2 regions of the Sphingopyxis sp. SE2 genome follow, and region 2 is predicted to be linked to the other one. Evidence: predicted binding sites of a transcription regulator. Region 2 holds the regulator's gene; the other holds the start of a gene.

Region 1 (8,101 bases), on a different contig from region 2:
ATGCCAGCATCGCGGCGTCGCTCACGTCCACATGCGCGAGCGTGCGCTTAGCATCGGCCGTCCGCGCGACGACAACGCCCGCCTTCGGCGCCCCGTCGCGGCCGTAAAAGACCGTATAGCTTTCGATCGTCGCTGGCCCGGCATAATCCTCGACCAGCTCGGGGACCGGGCCGCGCTTGGCTTCGGCTTCGGCTTGATAGTCGAAATCCTGCGGGAAGCTTGCTGCGGCGATCGGCTGCCTGCCCAGCACGATGCAATGATTGTCGGTCGCGAAGCCCCCGTTGGCGAAGAGGAAGCCGTAGCGGCCTTCCTTGCGCAACCTGTCGACCATCGAGACGACCGCGTGGCTCATATAATTGGCGATCGGGCCGCCGCCGAAGGTGAGGCCGCCGAATACCGTTGCGGGCCTGTCGACCGGCCAGCCGAGGATGCGCCGCGCCATCTTGGGGACGCAGGGGAAACAGCTGTAGAGTTCGACGAAATCGAAATCCGCGACCGTCATGCCGTTGAGTTCGAGCGTGCGATTGATGCTCGTCTCCATGCTGACGCTGCCGTCGTAGCGGTCGCGATGGAGGATGCTCGCCGGCTCCTTGGCCGCGGCGCCCATGCCGACATAGATGAGGCGGTCCTCGGCGATGCCGCGTCGGCGCGCCTCGGCGAGGCTCGCGACGAGGAAGCCCGCGCCCTGGTTGACCGACGAGTTGGCGACCATCAGCTTCGAATAGGGGAAGGCGATGGGGCGATTGCGGTCGTCGACCTTGAGGATGTCGTCCGGTGAAGCGGGCTTGCGGATCCACGCGCCGTCGTTCGCCGCGGCGACATCGGAGAAGCGCGACCAGATTTCGGCGCTTTCGGACTGCGCTTCCTCGAGGCTCTGGCCCCAAGCGGCGCGCGTCGCATTTTCATAGAGCGGATAGACGTCGACCGGCGCGGCGAGGCCATGCTTCTGTGCATAATTGGGCTCGCGCCGCGTCGCGACCTTGCGGATCGCATTATAGCTTTTGTCCTCGCCGCTCGCGGCCCTGGCAGCGCGGCCGGCGGCGGTGCGCAGCGCCTCGGCGCCGACGATCGCGGCAAGTTTGACCTCGCCCGCGCCGATGCGGTTCGCGGCTTCGTTGAGCAGGCGCACGGGGGTGTCGCCGTGCGGCGCGGCCGACTGATAGTTGATTGCCGGAGTTGCCCCGATGGCAGCGGCCAACGGCTCGGGCAGCTTGCCGAGGCTGTGAAAGCTGATCTGGTCGACGATCGCGAGGCTGTCGAGGTCGGCGAGCGACACGCCCGCATCCGCCGCCGCGACCCTCAGCGCGGCGACCATCAGCCCGAGCGAATCGAGCCCCTGATCGGGGTCTTCGGGGCGGTCATTGACCTGCCCGACGCCAATGATGACGGGAATCCGCTCGGGATCGGTCATGACCATGTCAGCGCGCCTTCCACTCGGGCTTGCGCTTCTGCGCGAAGGCGAGCGGGCCTTCGCGGGCATCCTCGCTGCGCATCAGGACCGCGCGTTCGCGCGTGTTATGCTCCCAATAGGGGGCGTCGGCGGCGATGCGGCCGTCGTCGATGCCGAGCGCGACGCGCTTCGACGCCTGCACCGACAGCGGCGCATTGCCGGCGATCTTCTCGGCGATCGCGATCGCGGTCGGCATCAGGTCGGCGAGGGGCACGACATGATTGACGAGTCCGAATTCGGCGGCGCGCGCGGCGGGGATCGGGTCGCCGGTGAGCATATATTCCATCGCGAGCTTGCGCGGCAGCTGCTGGGCGAGGCGGAACGCGCCGCCTGCTGCGGCGAACAGCCCGACCTTGACCTCGGGCAGACCGAATTGCGCATGGTCGGCGGCGACGATGATGTCGCTCATCAGCGCGATTTCGCAGCCGCCGCCGAAGGCGAAGCCGTTGACGGCGGCGATGATCGGCTTCGATATGGGGTGCGAGACCATGCCGGCGAAACCCCACGCCTGTTGTGCGGGATCGGATGGCGCCAGGCTTTCGCCGCGCGACAGCGCGACGAGGTCGGCGCCGGCGCAAAAGCTCTTGTCGCCCGCGCCCGTGATCACGACCGCGCGGATTTCGGAATCGTTTTCGGCCTCTTCGAGCGCGGTGCCGACGCCGACATGGACCGCGGCGTTGACGGCATTGCGCGCCTCGGGCCGGTTGATCGTGACGATCAGGATGTGCCCGCGGCGTGTCGTGAGGATGGTGGTGTCGGTCATCGCGAATCTCTCCCTTTCGGGGGAGTATCGCGATGACTTGACGTTTACGTCAACTGGAAAGGATAGCAGTTGATATACCAACCATCGTCATTCCGGCGAAGGCCGGAATCTCGACATGGCCTTTTCATGCACCGCCGAGACCCCGGCCTTCGCCGGGGTGACAAAATATAGTGGAGCGATGCCTTAGATCGACTGGCCGGTCTTCGCCCAGTCGGCGAGGAAGCCTTCGATGCCCTTTTCGGTGAGGACATGCTTGAACAGCCCCTTGATGACCGAGGGCGGTGCGGTCATCACGTCGGCGCCGATCTTGGCGGCTTCGAGGACGTGGATGCCGTGGCGCACGCTCGCGACGAGGATCTCGGTTTCATAGTCGTAATTGTCGTAGATCAGGCGGATGTCGGCGATCAGCTGCATGCCGTCGAAGCCATTGTCGTCGTGGCGGCCGACGAAGGGCGAGACGAAGGTCGCGCCGGCCTTGGCGGCAAGCAGCGCCTGCGCCGCCGAGAAGCAAAGCGTGACATTGACCATCGTGCCGTCGCCGGTGAGCGCCTTGCAGGTCTTGAGGCCGTCGATCGTCAGCGGCACCTTGATGCAGACATTATCGGCGATCTTGCGGAGGACTTCGGCCTCTTTCATCATCGTCGCATGGTCGAGCGCGACGACTTCGGCCGACACCGGGCCGGTGGTCAGCGCGCAGATTTCCTTGGTCACTTCCTTGAAGTCGCGTCCCGACTTCGCGATCAGCGACGGGTTGGTGGTGACGCCGTCGAGCAGGCCGGTCGCGGCCAGTTCCTGGATGTCGGCGATTTCGGCGGTGTCGGCGAAGAATTTCATGGCTCGGGGCTTTCCTGCGGGAAGGTGATTCGGGTGTTGTTGATCCCCTAGAGCAACGCGCGATAAATATGAACCGCTGCGCCGGAATTGGGCTGGTGTTCGATCTTTGTTCCAGTTAAGCGATCCGCATGGCTAAAGCGAAACGTCAATATGTCTGCCAGAATTGCGGGTCGGCGACCTATCGCTGGCAGGGGCAGTGCGCCGATTGCGGTGAGTGGAACACGCTGGTCGAGGAAGCCGCGGAGACGGTCTTTTCGGCGAAGCATGACCTCAGCCGCGGGGGGCGCACGCTGGCGCTCGAAACGCTCGATGCCGAGAGCAAGATGCCCGAACGCATGCTGTGCGGGATCGCCGAGTTCGACCGCGCGCTGGGCGGCGGTTTTGTCGCGGGATCGGCGACGCTGATTGGCGGCGACCCGGGGATCGGCAAATCGACGCTGCTGCTGCAGGCGGCGGGGCGGCTGGCGAAGGCGGGCAAGTCGGTCGTCTATATCAGCGGCGAGGAAGCGGCGGCGCAGGTGCGGCTGCGCGCACAGCGGCTGGGGCTCGGCAATGCGCCGGTCGCGCTCGCGAGCGCGACGTCGGTGCGCGACATCCTCGCGACGCTCGACGGGCGCGATGCCGACTTCGTCGTGATCGATTCGATCCAGACGATGCACAGCGACCTGATCGACAGCGCCCCGGGGACGGTGAGCCAGGTCCGCGCGAGCGCGCAGGAACTCATCCGCTATGCCAAGGACAGCGACGCCGCGATCGTGCTGGTCGGCCATGTCACCAAGGACGGGACGATCGCAGGACCGCGCGTGCTCGAACATATGGTCGATACCGTGCTGGCGTTCGAGGGCGAGCGCAGCCACCAGTATCGTATCCTGCGCGCGGTCAAGAACCGCTTTGGCGGCACCGACGAGATCGGCGTGTTTGCGATGGGCGAGGAGGGGCTGGGCGAGGTCGCCAACCCGTCGAGCCTGTTCCTGACCGACCGCAGCCGCGACGTCCCGGGATCGGTGGTGTTTCCTGCACTGGAAGGGACGCGCCCGGTGCTCGTCGAAGTGCAGGCGCTGACCGTGCGGCTGGCGAGCGGGGCGACGCCCCGCCGCGCGGTCGTCGGCTGGGACAGCGGCAGGCTGGCGATGGTGCTCGCGGTGATCGAGGCGCGCTGCGGGTTGCAGATGGGCGGCGCCGAAGTCTATCTCAACATCGCGGGCGGCTATCGCCTGACCGATCCGGCGGCCGATCTGGCGGTCGCCGCCGCGCTGATCTCGGCGTTCAGCGAGCGGCCGGTTCCCGCCGATGCGATCGTATTCGGCGAATTGTCGCTGTCGGGCGAGGTGCGGCAGGTTTCGCACGACGGCCTCCGTCTGCGCGAAGCCGCGAAGCTCGGTTTCTCGCGCGGCTGGGGCCCCGCCGGGATGAAGGGCGTCGGCGGAATTTCGGTCACCGGTTTCACGCGCCTCGGCGAACTCGTTGACCTGATGCTCGGGCGCGACTAGCGACCGGCAAATGGGAAGTCTGACGGCTCTGGATATCATCGTGCTGACGCTTGTCGGCGGCAGCGCGGTGCTCGGCTTCACGCGCGGGCTGGTGCAGGAAGTGACGAGCCTTCTCGCCTGGGTTCTTGCGATCGCGGCGGTGCGCTTTTTTCACCCGCTGGCGACCGACCTGCTCGGCGGCTGGATGGGGCCGGGCGGCGGCGCGGCGATGCTGGCGTTCGTGATCCTGTTCGGCGGGGTTTTCGCGCTCACCAAATGGGGATCGCGCGCGATGGGACAGCGCAGCCGCGCATCGCTGGTCGGCGGTTTCGATCGCGGGCTCGGCGCCGGGTTCGGCGCACTCAAGGGCCTGCTGATCGCGACGATCGGTTTCATGGTCATCTCCTTGCTGTACGACATCGGTTACGGCAATGCGCAGCGCCCCGCGTGGGTGACCGACAGCCGGACCTATCCGGCGCTCGCCGCGACGAGCGGCGCGCTGAGCAAAGTGATCGCCGAACGCCGCGCCGAAGCGCGCGAGGCTGAAGCGAATGGCGGCAAGCAGGGCGCGTCCGACGCGCCAAAGCCATGAGCGCGCCGCTTTACAACCGCGACATATTGGCGCTGGCGGTCGCGACTTCGGAATTCCTGCCGCTGGCCGATGCGCCTCATCGGGTGAGCAGGCGCGCGCCGCTGTGCGGGGGCGCGATCATCCTCGACCTCGATACCGACGCCGCCGGCCATGTGACGCGCGTCGGTATGCATGTCGAAGCCTGCGCGCTCGGGCAGGCTTCGGCGGCGCTGCTCGCGCGGCATGCGCCAGGGCGGGGGCTCGCGGAAATCCGTGCGGCGCGCGCGGGCATTGCCGACTGGTTTGCGGGCGGGGATGACCGGCCCGACTGGCCGGGCTTCGACCTGCTCGCCGCGGCGCGTGACTATCCCGCCCGGCATGGCGCGATCTTGCTGCCGTTCGACGCCGCGATCGCGGCGCTGGAAGGTCAGGAAGCGGCGGCATGATGCTCGCCATACTCACCGCGGCGACCTCCGAAGCGGCCGAGAAGGTCGCGGAAACGGCGACCGACACCGCACTGGTCGAAGGCGCGATCCTGCTCGGTGTCGCGACGCTGTTCGTGCTGATCTTTCGCCGGCTCGGCCTGGGGGCCGTTCTCGGCTACCTGATCGCCGGCGCGATCGTCGGGCCGCACGGGCTGGGGCTCGTCGGCGGGGGTGAATCGAAGCTCGCCTTTGCCGAGCTCGGTATTGCCTTCCTGCTCTTCCTCGTCGGGCTGGAACTGTCGCCGCGCCGGCTCTGGGACATGCGGCGCGCGATTTTCGGGCTCGGGATGGTGCAGGTCGTCGTGACCGGGCTCATCCTGACCGCGCTCATCCATCTGACGCTGGGTTTCAGTCCCGCGGCGTCGCTTGCGCTGGGCTTGCCGCTCGCGCTGTCGTCGACCGCGCAGGTGTTGCCGGGGCTCAAAAGTTCGGGCCGCATCAACTCGCCGTTCGGCGAAAAGGCCTTTTCGATTCTGCTGTTCCAGGATCTGGCGATCGTGCCGATGATCACCATCGTTGCGGTCCTGTCGCGCGCGCCCGCCGATCCGTCGGCGCCGTCGGGCTGGCAGATGGCCTTTTTCACATTATGGGCGATCATCGTGCTGGTCCTTGCCGGGCGTTTCATCGTCAATCCGCTGCTGCGCATCGTCGGCCGATATGGCGAGCGCGAATTGTTCGTCGTCGTCGGGTTGCTCACCATCCTCGCGAGCGCGGCCTTGATGCACAGCCTGCACCTGTCGACCGCGCTCGGAGCATTTATCGCGGGCGTGATGCTCGCCGATTCGCCTTACCGGCACGAAATCGAATCGGACGTCGAGCCCTTCCGCCTGATCCTGCTCGGGCTCTTCTTCCTTGCCGTTGGCATGGTGCTCGATGTCGGCGCGGTCATGGAACGTCCGTTGCTGGTGCTCGCGCTGGCGCTTGGGCTGGTGGCGGTGAAGGCGTCCGTGCTGACGCTGATCGTGAAAGCGTTCGGCAAGAGCTGGCAGGCTGCGCTCGGCCTTGGTCTGCTGCTCAGCCAGGGCGGCGAATTCGGTTTCCTGCTCTTCGCGCAAGCGGCGGACGCGCTGCTCATCGAACCCGAGGCTGCGAGCCTGTTCAGCGCGGTGGTGACGCTGTCGATGGTAACGACGCCGTTCCTGATGCTGTTCGCGCGCAATCTGGAATTCTCGCCCGGCGCCGCCGAGCCCGACCTCGACGATCCCGAGGGCGCGCCGCGCGGGTCGGCGATCGTCGTCGGCTATGGCCGGTTCGGACAGATCGTGTCGCAGATGCTGCACGGCGTCGCCTGCTCGGTGACGCTGATCGACAAGAAACCGAGCCAGATCGAACTGTCGAGCCGCTTCGACACCAAGGTCTATTTCGGCGACGGGCTGCGCGTCGACCTGCTCCGCCGCGCGGGGGGCGAGGAAGCGCGGCTGATCATCTTCTGCATCGACGATTCATCGGTCGATGCCGCGGCGCTCAAGCCGATCGTCGAAGCCTTCCCGAACGCGAAGATATTGATGCGCGTGTTCGACCGCCGCCAGATGCTTGCGATCGACGGATCCGGCGTCGACGGCGTCATTCGCGAGGTGTTCGAAAGTTCGGTCGCGATGGGGCTGACGGCGCTGCGTCATCTCGATGTCGACCCGGCGGAGATGGACGACGTCGAGGCGACCTTGCGGCACCTCGACGAAACGCGGCTGCGGGCGCAACTCGACGAGGGCGACCTGTCGGCGGGCATGGATCATCGCTTCAAGCCGGGCGGCGGACGCGAGGCCGACAGCGTGCTCGAGAAATTCCGCCGCAAGCGACAGGAAGCGAAAGCGGCGCGCGAAGAGAATGAGGCGATGGGACTGACGAGGGAGAGTTAGCCGTTCCTATGCGGCGCGCTGTCCGTCGAGGAACGCCGCGACCCTGTCGAGACCATATTCGTCGGTGACGAAGCTTTGCCCGATACCGCGGGTGAGGATCAGCGGCAGTTTGCCGCTGCGCACCTTCTTGTCGTGCGCCATATGCGCGGCGAGTTCGACGCCGCCGGTATTCACGCCCGCGCTCGCCAAGCTGTGGGGCAGGTCGACGCTCGCAAGGTGCGCACGTACGCGGTCGGCATCCGCGGCCGGGCAAAGGCCGTTCGCGGCCGAAAATTGGTGCGCGAGGACCATGCCCGCCGCGACCGCTTCGCCGTGCAGCAGCCGGTCCGAATAGCCCGTCTCCGCCTCGAGCGCATGGCCAAAGCTGTGGCCGAGGTTGAGCAGTGCGCGGATATCCTGCGTCTCGCGCTCGTCGGCGGCGACGATGCGCGCCTTTGCCGCGACGCTATGCGCGATCGCCTTGTGACGGGCGGCACTGTCGCCCGCGAGCAACGCCGCGCCGTTCGCCTCGCACCAGGTGAAGAAATCCGCGTCGTCGATCAGGCCATATTTGACGACCTCGGCATAGCCCGCGCCGAGGTCGCGGCGCGGCAGCGTTTCGAGAGTCGTCGGGTCGATCACGACCATCGCCGGCTGATGGAAGGCGCCGATCAGATTCTTGCCCGCGGGCACG
Region 2 (8,101 bases):
GCACGAAAAGCTGGACCAGATGCGGATCGCCGAACTGGCGGCGAAGATCGATGCGCTGTGCGCGCGGATGGATGGGGAGGGGGAGTAGAAGGGCGGTTTCGGGGTGGTGAGCTGTCATCAGTTTGACCGTCATCCCGGCGAAGGCCGGGATCTCGCCGGTGCGGTAAACCGATAGGACGAGATCCCGGCCTTCGCCGGGATGACGAGGAGTGTCGCGCAGCGATGGGGAGGGGGACCGCCGCCGCAGGCGGTGGTGGAGGGGCCGCGACGGTGCGCCATAGCCCCTCCGTCAGCGCTTCGCGCTGCCACCTCCCCATCGCTTCGCGACAGGGAGGATTAAATGTCCGCTATCGGTCGAAAGCCACCTAACACAAAAAGGGGCCGCAGTGCGGCCCCTTTGTCATTAGGTGACGAACCCGCTCAGCGCTTGTCGACGGGGACGAACGGACGGTGCGCCGGGCCGGTGTAGAGCTGGCGCGGGCGGCCGATCTTCTGCGCGGGGTCCGAGATCATCTCGTTCCACTGCGCAACCCAGCCGACGGTGCGCGCGAGCGCGAAGAGCGCGGTGAACATCGTCGTCGGGAAACCGATCGCCGACAGGATCACGCCCGAATAGAAGTCGACGTTCGGGAACAGCTTCTTTTCGATGAAATAGGGATCGTTGAGCGCCATTTCCTCGAGCTGCAACGCGACCTCGAACACCGGGTCGTTGACCTTCAGCGCGTCGAACACCTCGCGCACCGTCTTTTGCATCACGGTCGCGCGCGGGTCGTAATTTTTGTAGACGCGGTGGCCGAAGCCCATCAGGCGGAACGGATCGTCCTTGTCCTTCGCGCGCGCGATATATTCGGGGATGCGCTCGGGACGGCCGATTTCGCGCAGCATGTTGAGCGCGGCCTCGTTCGCGCCGCCGTGCGCGGGGCCCCACAGGCAGGCGATGCCCGCGGCGATGCACGCGAAGGGATTGGCGCCCGACGAGCCGGCGAGGCGGACGGTCGAGGTCGACGCATTCTGTTCGTGGTCGGCGTGGAGGATGAAGATGCGGTCGAGCGCGCGCTCGACGGCGGGAACAACCTCATATTCCTCGGCCGGGACGCCGAAGGTCATGCGCAGGAAATTGCCGGTGTAGCTGAGCTTGTTGTCGGGATAGACGAAGGGCTGACCCACCGAATATTTGTAAGCCATTGCGGCGATCGTCGGCATCTTCGCGATCAGCCGGTGGCTGGCGACCATCCGCTGGTGCGGATCGTGGATCTCGGTCGAGTCGTGATAGAAGGCGCTCAATGCGCCGACGACGCCGCACATGACGGCCATCGGGTGCGCGTCGCGGCGGAAACCGCGATAGAAGGTCGCGAGCTGTTCGTGCAGCATCGTGTGGCGCGTGATCGTGTTGTCGAATTTTTCGAGTTCGCCCGCGTTCGGAAGCTCGCCGTTAAGGAGAAGGTAGCAGACCTCCATGAAGCTCGAATTTTCGGCGAGGTCGCCGATCGCGTAGCCGCGGTGAAGCAGGACGCCTTCGTCGCCGTCGATATAGGTGATCTGCGATTCGCAGCTCGCGGTCGAGGTGAAGCCGGGGTCGTAGGTGAAGGCGCCCGTCTGGGCATAGAATTTGCGGATATCGACCACATCGGGGCCGACGGTGCCCGACAGGACAGGGCTGTCGACGGTCTTGTCGCCCAGCGTGATTTTCGCGGTGTCGGTCATATTTTTTTCCCTGTTCTGACGGCGGGGAGAGAGAGTGGCTACGCCCCTGCCGGATAATGTTGCGCTGCGTCAAGTCGGGCGAGACTGACATCGCGTCCGAGCAAGAGCAGCACGTCGAAAATTCCCGGGGAAACGGTGCGGCCGGTTAATGCAGCGCGTAGGGGTTGCGCGAGTTTTCCGAGCCCCAGTTCGGCGGCTTCGGCTTCGGCGCGCACGGCGGCGTCCAGCTCTTCTGTCGTCCAGTCGTTCAGCCCGCGCAGCCGCTCGGTCACGGCGGCCAGCAAGCCTTCGGGCGCGGCCTTTAGCACCTCGGCCGCCTTTTCGTCCACCGGCAACGGGTCCGGCTGGAAGAGGAAGGTCGCGCCGTCGGCGATTTCGTCGAGTGTCTTCGCGCGCGGCTTCAGCGCGTCCATCGCGCGCGTCAGCAGGTCGCGATCGACGCCATCGAGCGCGCGCCCGACCAGCTTTTCGACGCGCGGCGCGACGAGGTCGGCAAGACGCGCGCCGTCGGCTTCGCGGAGATAATGGCCGTTGAGATTTTCGAGCTTTTTGAAGTCGAAGCGCGACGGCGAGCGGCCGACATGGTCGAGATCGAACCATTCGGTCGCCTGCGCGCGGCTGATGATTTCGTCGTCGCCATGCCCCCAGCCGAGGCGGAGGAGATAATTGTTCACCGCTTCGGGCAGATAGCCCATCTCGTCGCGATAGGCGTCGACGCCGAGCGCGCCGTGGCGTTTCGACAGCTTCGCTCCGTCGGCGCCGTGGATCAGCGGGACGTGGGCATAGACGGGTTCGCGCCAGTTCATCGCGCGAAGCAGCGCGAGCTGGCGGAAGGCGTTGTTGAGATGGTCGTCGCCGCGGATGACGTGCGTCACGCCCATGTCGTTATCGTCGACGACGACGCTGAGCATATAGGTCGGCGTGCCGTCGCTCCTGAGCAGGATGAAATCATCGAGTTCGGCGTTCTGGACGGTGACCTCGCCCTGCACCTTGTCGGCGATCGTCACCGCGCCCTCCTGCGGCGCGCGGAGGCGCAGCACATGCGGCACCGACGGATCGCCGTCGTCGCGATCGCGCCATGGGCTGCGGACGCGGAAAGGCTGGCGCTTTTCCTGCGCTTCGGCGCGCAGCGCGGCGAGTTCGTCCTGCGTCAGATAGCAGCGATAGGCCTCGCCCTTCGCGAGCAATTCGTGCGCGACCTCGGCATGGCGCGGCGCGCGCGCGAACTGATACACGGTCTCGCCGTCCCAATCGAGGTCGAGCCACTGCATCCCGTCGAGAATCGCGTCGATCGCGGCGTCGGTCGAGCGCGCGCGGTCGGTGTCCTCGATGCGGAGCAGGAATTTGCCGCCGTGATGGCGCGCGAAGAGCCAGTTGAACAGTGCGGTGCGCGCGCCGCCGATATGCAGATAGCCGGTCGGCGACGGGGCGAAGCGGGTCACGACGTCGGCGCCGGTCGCCTCGGGGGTCGCTTCGGCCGTTCTGGTTGGGTTTTCGGTTGCCACTACGGCCTCTTTCACTCACTTTGCCGCCCTGTTGGACGGGGATCGGGGGTGCCCCTAGCATGGCGACAAGTCCGCTTCAAACGCCCATTTCGACGCGCCGCGCGGCTGTCCTGCAACGGATGCGCGAAGCGCTCGAAGCGCGGCTCGAAGCCGAGCGCGAGCGGATCGGGCTTTGGCTCCCCGTCGCATTGGGCGCGGGGATCGCCGCCTGGTTCGCCTTGCCCGCGCATGCGCATTGGATCGGGCTGTTGCTCGCGCTGGCGGCGGTCCTGTTGTTCGGCTTGCTCGTCGGCTGGCACAGCCGGCTCGGCCGCGCGCTTGCCGTCGGGAGCGGGGCCGCGGCGGCAGGAATCCTGCTGATCTGGGCCCGCGCGCTGTGGGTCGCGGCGCCCGTGCTCGCGGCGCCGGTAACGACGAGCTTTTCGGCCATCGTCGAGCGCGTCGAGCCGCTTCCGGCAAAGGGGCAGGTCCGCATCCTCGCGCTGCCGCAGCGGCGGAGCGACCTGCCGCCGCGCGTGCGCCTGACGCTGCGCGCCGAACAGGCGGCGGAGCTTGCCGACGGCGAAACGATTGGCGTCCGCGCGCGGTTGATGCCGCCGCCGACCGCGAGCCTGCCCGGCGGCTATGATTTTGCCCAGCGCGCCTGGTTCGACGGAATCGGCGCGGTCGGGACGATATTGGGCGAGGTGTCCCGCGTGCCGGGGAAGGAAGCCGCCGCGCCGCCGCTGCGCGCACGGCTGAGCGCGCATATCCAGGGCGAGGTTGCAGGCTCGGCGGGCGGCATCGCGGCGGCGCTGGTGACCGGCGACCGCGGCGCGATTTCCGAGGCCGACGAGGAGGCGATGCGCCGCAGCGGCCTCGCGCATCTGCTGTCGATCAGCGGGCTGCATGTGACCGCGGTGGTCGGTTTTGCCATGCTGCTGGGGATGCGCTTGCTGGCGCTCAACCGACGGCTGGCGCTCGCGGGCCTTGCCCTGCCGCTCGCGGCGGCGGCGGGGGCGCTCGCGGGCGGAGGCTATACGCTGCTTGCCGGCGCCGAAGTGCCGACCTTGCGCTCGTTCATCGCGGCGCTGCTCGTGCTCGTCGCCTTCCTGATGGGGCGCGAGGCGCTGACGCTGCGGCTCGTCGCGGCGGGTGCGTTGATCGTATTGCTCTGGCGGCCCGAAGCCTTGGCGGGGCCGAGTTTTCAGCTGAGCTTTGCCGCGGTCACGGCGATCATCGCGCTGCACGAGAGCCGGCCGATGCGGGCATTCATGGCACGCCGCGAGGAGCCGTGGCTATTCCGGCTGGGGCGCGGGATCGCCGGATTGCTGATCACGGGCCTCGTCGTCGAAGTCGCGCTGGCGCCGATCGCGCTGTTCCATTTCCACAAGGCGGGGCTTTACGGCGCGCTCGCCAATGTCGTCGCGATCCCGCTGACGACCTTTGTCATCATGCCGGCGGAGGCGCTCGCGCTGCTGTTCGACAGCGTGGGGCTGGGCGCGCCCTTTTGGTGGGTGGCCGAACAGGCGCTGCGCGCGCTGATCGCGCTGGCGCACGGCGTCGCCAACGCGCCGGGCGCGGTCGCGACGATGCCGAACTTTCCGCGCTGGGGTTTCGCTCTCGCGGTCTTCGGCGGGCTGTGGCTGCTACTGTGGCAGACGCGCTGGCGCCGCGCCGGGGCGGTGCCGCTGATCATCGGGATGGCGACGCTGCTCGCCGCGCCGCGCCCCGATCTGCTCGTCACCGGCGACGGGCGGCATATCGCCGCCGCGCTCCCCGATGGCGGCTACGCGCTGCTGCGCGACCGGGCGGGCGATTATGTCCGCGATACCGTCGCCGAGGCGGCCGGGGTTGACGCGCCGCTTCTGGCATTGGCCGAGCTCGACTATGTCGAATGCAATCGCGATTTCTGCCGCTGGGCGCAGGGTGAGGGCAGTGCGCGGCGCATCATACTGGCGTCGCACGGGCGCGACCGGATCGAGGGGGCTGACATGGCCGCCGCCTGCGCCGCCGCCGACGTCGTGATCAGCGACCGCTGGTTACCGCACGAATGCGTGGTGCGCTGGATGACGATCGACCGCGACAGCCTTGCCGAAACCGGCGGGCTGGCGATCTATCTGGGCGAAGCGCCGGAAGCCGTGGCCGCGCTTCGCGTGGGCGACGAGCATCCGTGGCGGCGTCCGCAGCAGCTTAGTGGTAACGACGAAGCAGTCCCGACAAACGCCCTTGCACGATGACGCGCTCGGCGGGGTAGCGTTGCGGCTCATAGGCGCTGTTCGCGGGGTCGAGCCGGATCATCTGGCCTTCGCGGCGGAAATATTTGAGCGTCGCGTCCTGCCCGTCGACGAGCGCGACGACGATGTCGCCCTCGCGCGCGGTGCTCGCTTTCTGGATCAGCGCATAGTCGCCGTCGAAGATGCCCGCCTCGACCATCGAATCGCCGGAGACTTCGAGCGCATAATGTTCGCCCGAGCCGAGCAGCGCCGCGGGGACGGCGAGATTGTTGTGATCCTCGAACGCCTCGATCGGCACGCCGGCGGCGATCTTGCCGTGCAGCGGCACTTCGACGATGTCGTTCGCCGCGATCGGCCGGATCGCGGGCGGGCTCTTGCGCAGCGGGACGATATTGTCGCGATCGTTGCGCACGGCGGGCTTCGCCGCTTCGGGTACCTTGAGCACTTCGAGCGCGCGCGCGCGGTTGGGTAGGCGGCGGAGAAAACCCCTTTCTTCCAAGGCGCTTATCAGCCGGTGTATGCCCGATTTCGACTTGAGGCCGAGCGCCTCCTTCATCTCCTCGAACGAGGGCGAGATGCCGCTCGCGTCGAGGCGCTGCTGGATGAAGTGGAGCAGTTCATGCTGCTTCGCGGTCAACATCGGTCGTTCTCCATGATGCCGTATCGGACATATTGAGAACGATAGTGGAACAAATCGGAACTTGTCAAGCGATGACGATATAGTCCGCCATCGCCCCGGCATCGCGCGCGGGCGTGCCGATCTCGCGGATCAGCAGCGCATTGGCCGCGGCGAGCGGAAGCGTGCGGCCGCTTTCCTGTCCGATCATCGGCGTCAGGCGGCCGTTTTCGAGTCGCGCGCGGAGGTAATCGCGGCGCGTACCGCCTTCGCCGAGCGGCGCGGCGAGCGGCGCGCGATGCACGGGCGGCAAGGGAGTGCCCGCGCCGGCGAGATGGCGGACGAGCGGCAACAGGAACAAGGTCGCGGTGACGAAGGCCGACGAGGGGTTGCCGGGCAGGCCGAGCAGGACGGCGTCGCCGAGCGTGCCGGCGATCAGCGGCTTGCCGGGCTTCATGGCGATCTTCCAGAAATCGAGCCGCCCGCCGGCGTCGCCCAGCGCGCCGCGAACATGGTCGTGATCGCCGACCGACGCGCCGCCGACGGTGACGATGACGTCGTGACGTCGTGCCAACTCCTTGAGCGCGCTGGCGAGTTTCGCGCGATCGTCGGGAAGATGATGCGCGAGGACGGCGTCATCGGCTTCGCCCGCGAGCATCGCGGCGAGCATGACGCCGTTGCTGTCGGGGATCTGGCCGGGCGCGAGCGGACGTCCGGGCCGGACAAGCTCGTCGCCGGTCGTCACGATCGCGACGCGCGGACGGCGGCCGACGGCGAGTTCTCCCGCACCGCTCATCGCCGCCGCCGCGATCGCGCCGGGCGTCAGGCGCGTGCCTGCAGGGAGAAGGCAGTCGCCGGCGGCGAAATCGGCGGCGCGCGCGCGAACATGGCGGCCGCGCGCGCCGGGGCCGTCGCGCGTCAGCGTCAACGCGTCGCCTTCGCGTGCGACATCCTCCTGAACGATGACGGTGTCGGCGCCGGCAGGAAGCATCGCCCCGGTGAAGATGCGCATCGCCTCGCCCGGACCCACGGCGCGGTCGGGCGCGGCGCCCGCGGCGCTTTCGCCGATGACGGTCCACGGGCCGGGCAGGTCATCAAAGCGGATCGCGTAGCCGTCCATGGCGGAGAGCGGCGCCGCGGGCTGGTCGCGCAGCGCGACGACATCGGATGAAAGATGGCGCCCAAGCGATTCGGAAAAGGCGATATTTTCGCTGACGATGGGGTCGCGCAGCGCGAGGAGCCGCGCCTGTGCGTCCTCGACGGCGAGCAGTCCGCTCATTCGGCGCGCCAGTCGCCCGAGCGGCCGCCGCTCTTTTCGAGGAGGCGGATGTCGCCGAGGATCATCGCGCGGTCGAGCGCCTTCGCCATGTCGTAGAGGGTGAGAAGCGCGACCGAGGCGGCGGTGAGCGCCTCCATTTCGACCCCCGTCTGGCCGGTTGTCTGTGCGACAGCAGTCACCGCGATGCCACCCTCTTCCCACGTAAAATCGACGCCGACCTTGGTCAGCGCGAGCGGGTGACAGAGCGGGATAAGGTCGGACGTGCGCTTCGCGGCCATGATCCCGGCGATGCGCGCGGTCGAGAGGACATCGCCCTTGGGCGCATTGCCGCTGCGGATCGCTTCGAGCGCCTCCGGGGACATGGCGATGCGCCCGCCGGCGACCGCACGGCGCTGCGTTACGGGCTTGCCGCCGACATCGACCATATGCGCGGCGCCGGTCTCGTCGAGATGAGTCGGTTTGAGTGTCATTGCGGGAGGACGGAAGCAAGGCGGCGGGGGAAAGGCAAGAGCAATGGCAGCAAAGCGTTTGCAGTTTTAATCCTCCCTGTGGCGAAGCCATGGGGAGGTGGCAGCGGCGTAGCGCTGACGGAGGGGCTAATAGTGCGAGGTTGCGGCCCCTCCACCACCGCTTCGCGGCGGTCCCCCTCCCCATCGCTTCGCGACAGGGAGGATCGGCAATAGCAGTTCCCACCCCAAAGCGAACGTCAGCCCTCCAGCAGCGCCCTCGTTGCCACCGTGACGTCATCCTGGCGCATCAGGCTTTCGCCGACGAGGAAGGT

What was found. Region 2 encodes LexA, which represses DNA repair genes until DNA is damaged. Its sites were predicted from a motif close to GTTCCNCNCTTGTTCT; they were not measured.
Region 1: the regulator LexA is predicted to act here: its motif matches at 3,145-3,160, upstream of radA (DNA repair protein RadA).

The regions. Positions count from the first base shown of each region.
Region 1 covers NZ_JAPMXW010000003.1:3,762-11,862, forward strand. The annotation lists gene OVY29_RS21790 (acetyl-CoA acetyltransferase) at 1-1,417, opposite strand, end outside; gene OVY29_RS21795 (enoyl-CoA hydratase-related protein) at 1,419-2,213, opposite strand; gene fsa (fructose-6-phosphate aldolase) at 2,397-3,047, opposite strand; gene radA (DNA repair protein RadA) at 3,176-4,537, shown strand; gene OVY29_RS21810 (CvpA family protein) at 4,548-5,108, shown strand; gene OVY29_RS21815 (iron-sulfur cluster assembly scaffold protein) at 5,105-5,533, shown strand; gene OVY29_RS21820 (cation:proton antiporter) at 5,530-7,428, shown strand; gene aroB (3-dehydroquinate synthase) at 7,435-8,101, opposite strand, start outside.
Region 2 covers NZ_JAPMXW010000001.1:1,444,024-1,452,124, reverse strand. The annotation lists gene OVY29_RS06930 (DUF1003 domain-containing protein) at 1-88, shown strand, start outside; gene OVY29_RS06925 (citrate synthase) at 421-1,704, opposite strand; gene gltX (glutamate--tRNA ligase) at 1,743-3,209, opposite strand; gene OVY29_RS06915 (ComEC/Rec2 family competence protein) at 3,269-5,428, shown strand; gene lexA (transcriptional repressor LexA) at 5,382-6,065, opposite strand; gene glp (gephyrin-like molybdotransferase Glp) at 6,130-7,320, opposite strand; gene moaC (cyclic pyranopterin monophosphate synthase MoaC) at 7,317-7,790, opposite strand; gene trpC (indole-3-glycerol phosphate synthase TrpC) at 8,027-8,101, opposite strand, start outside.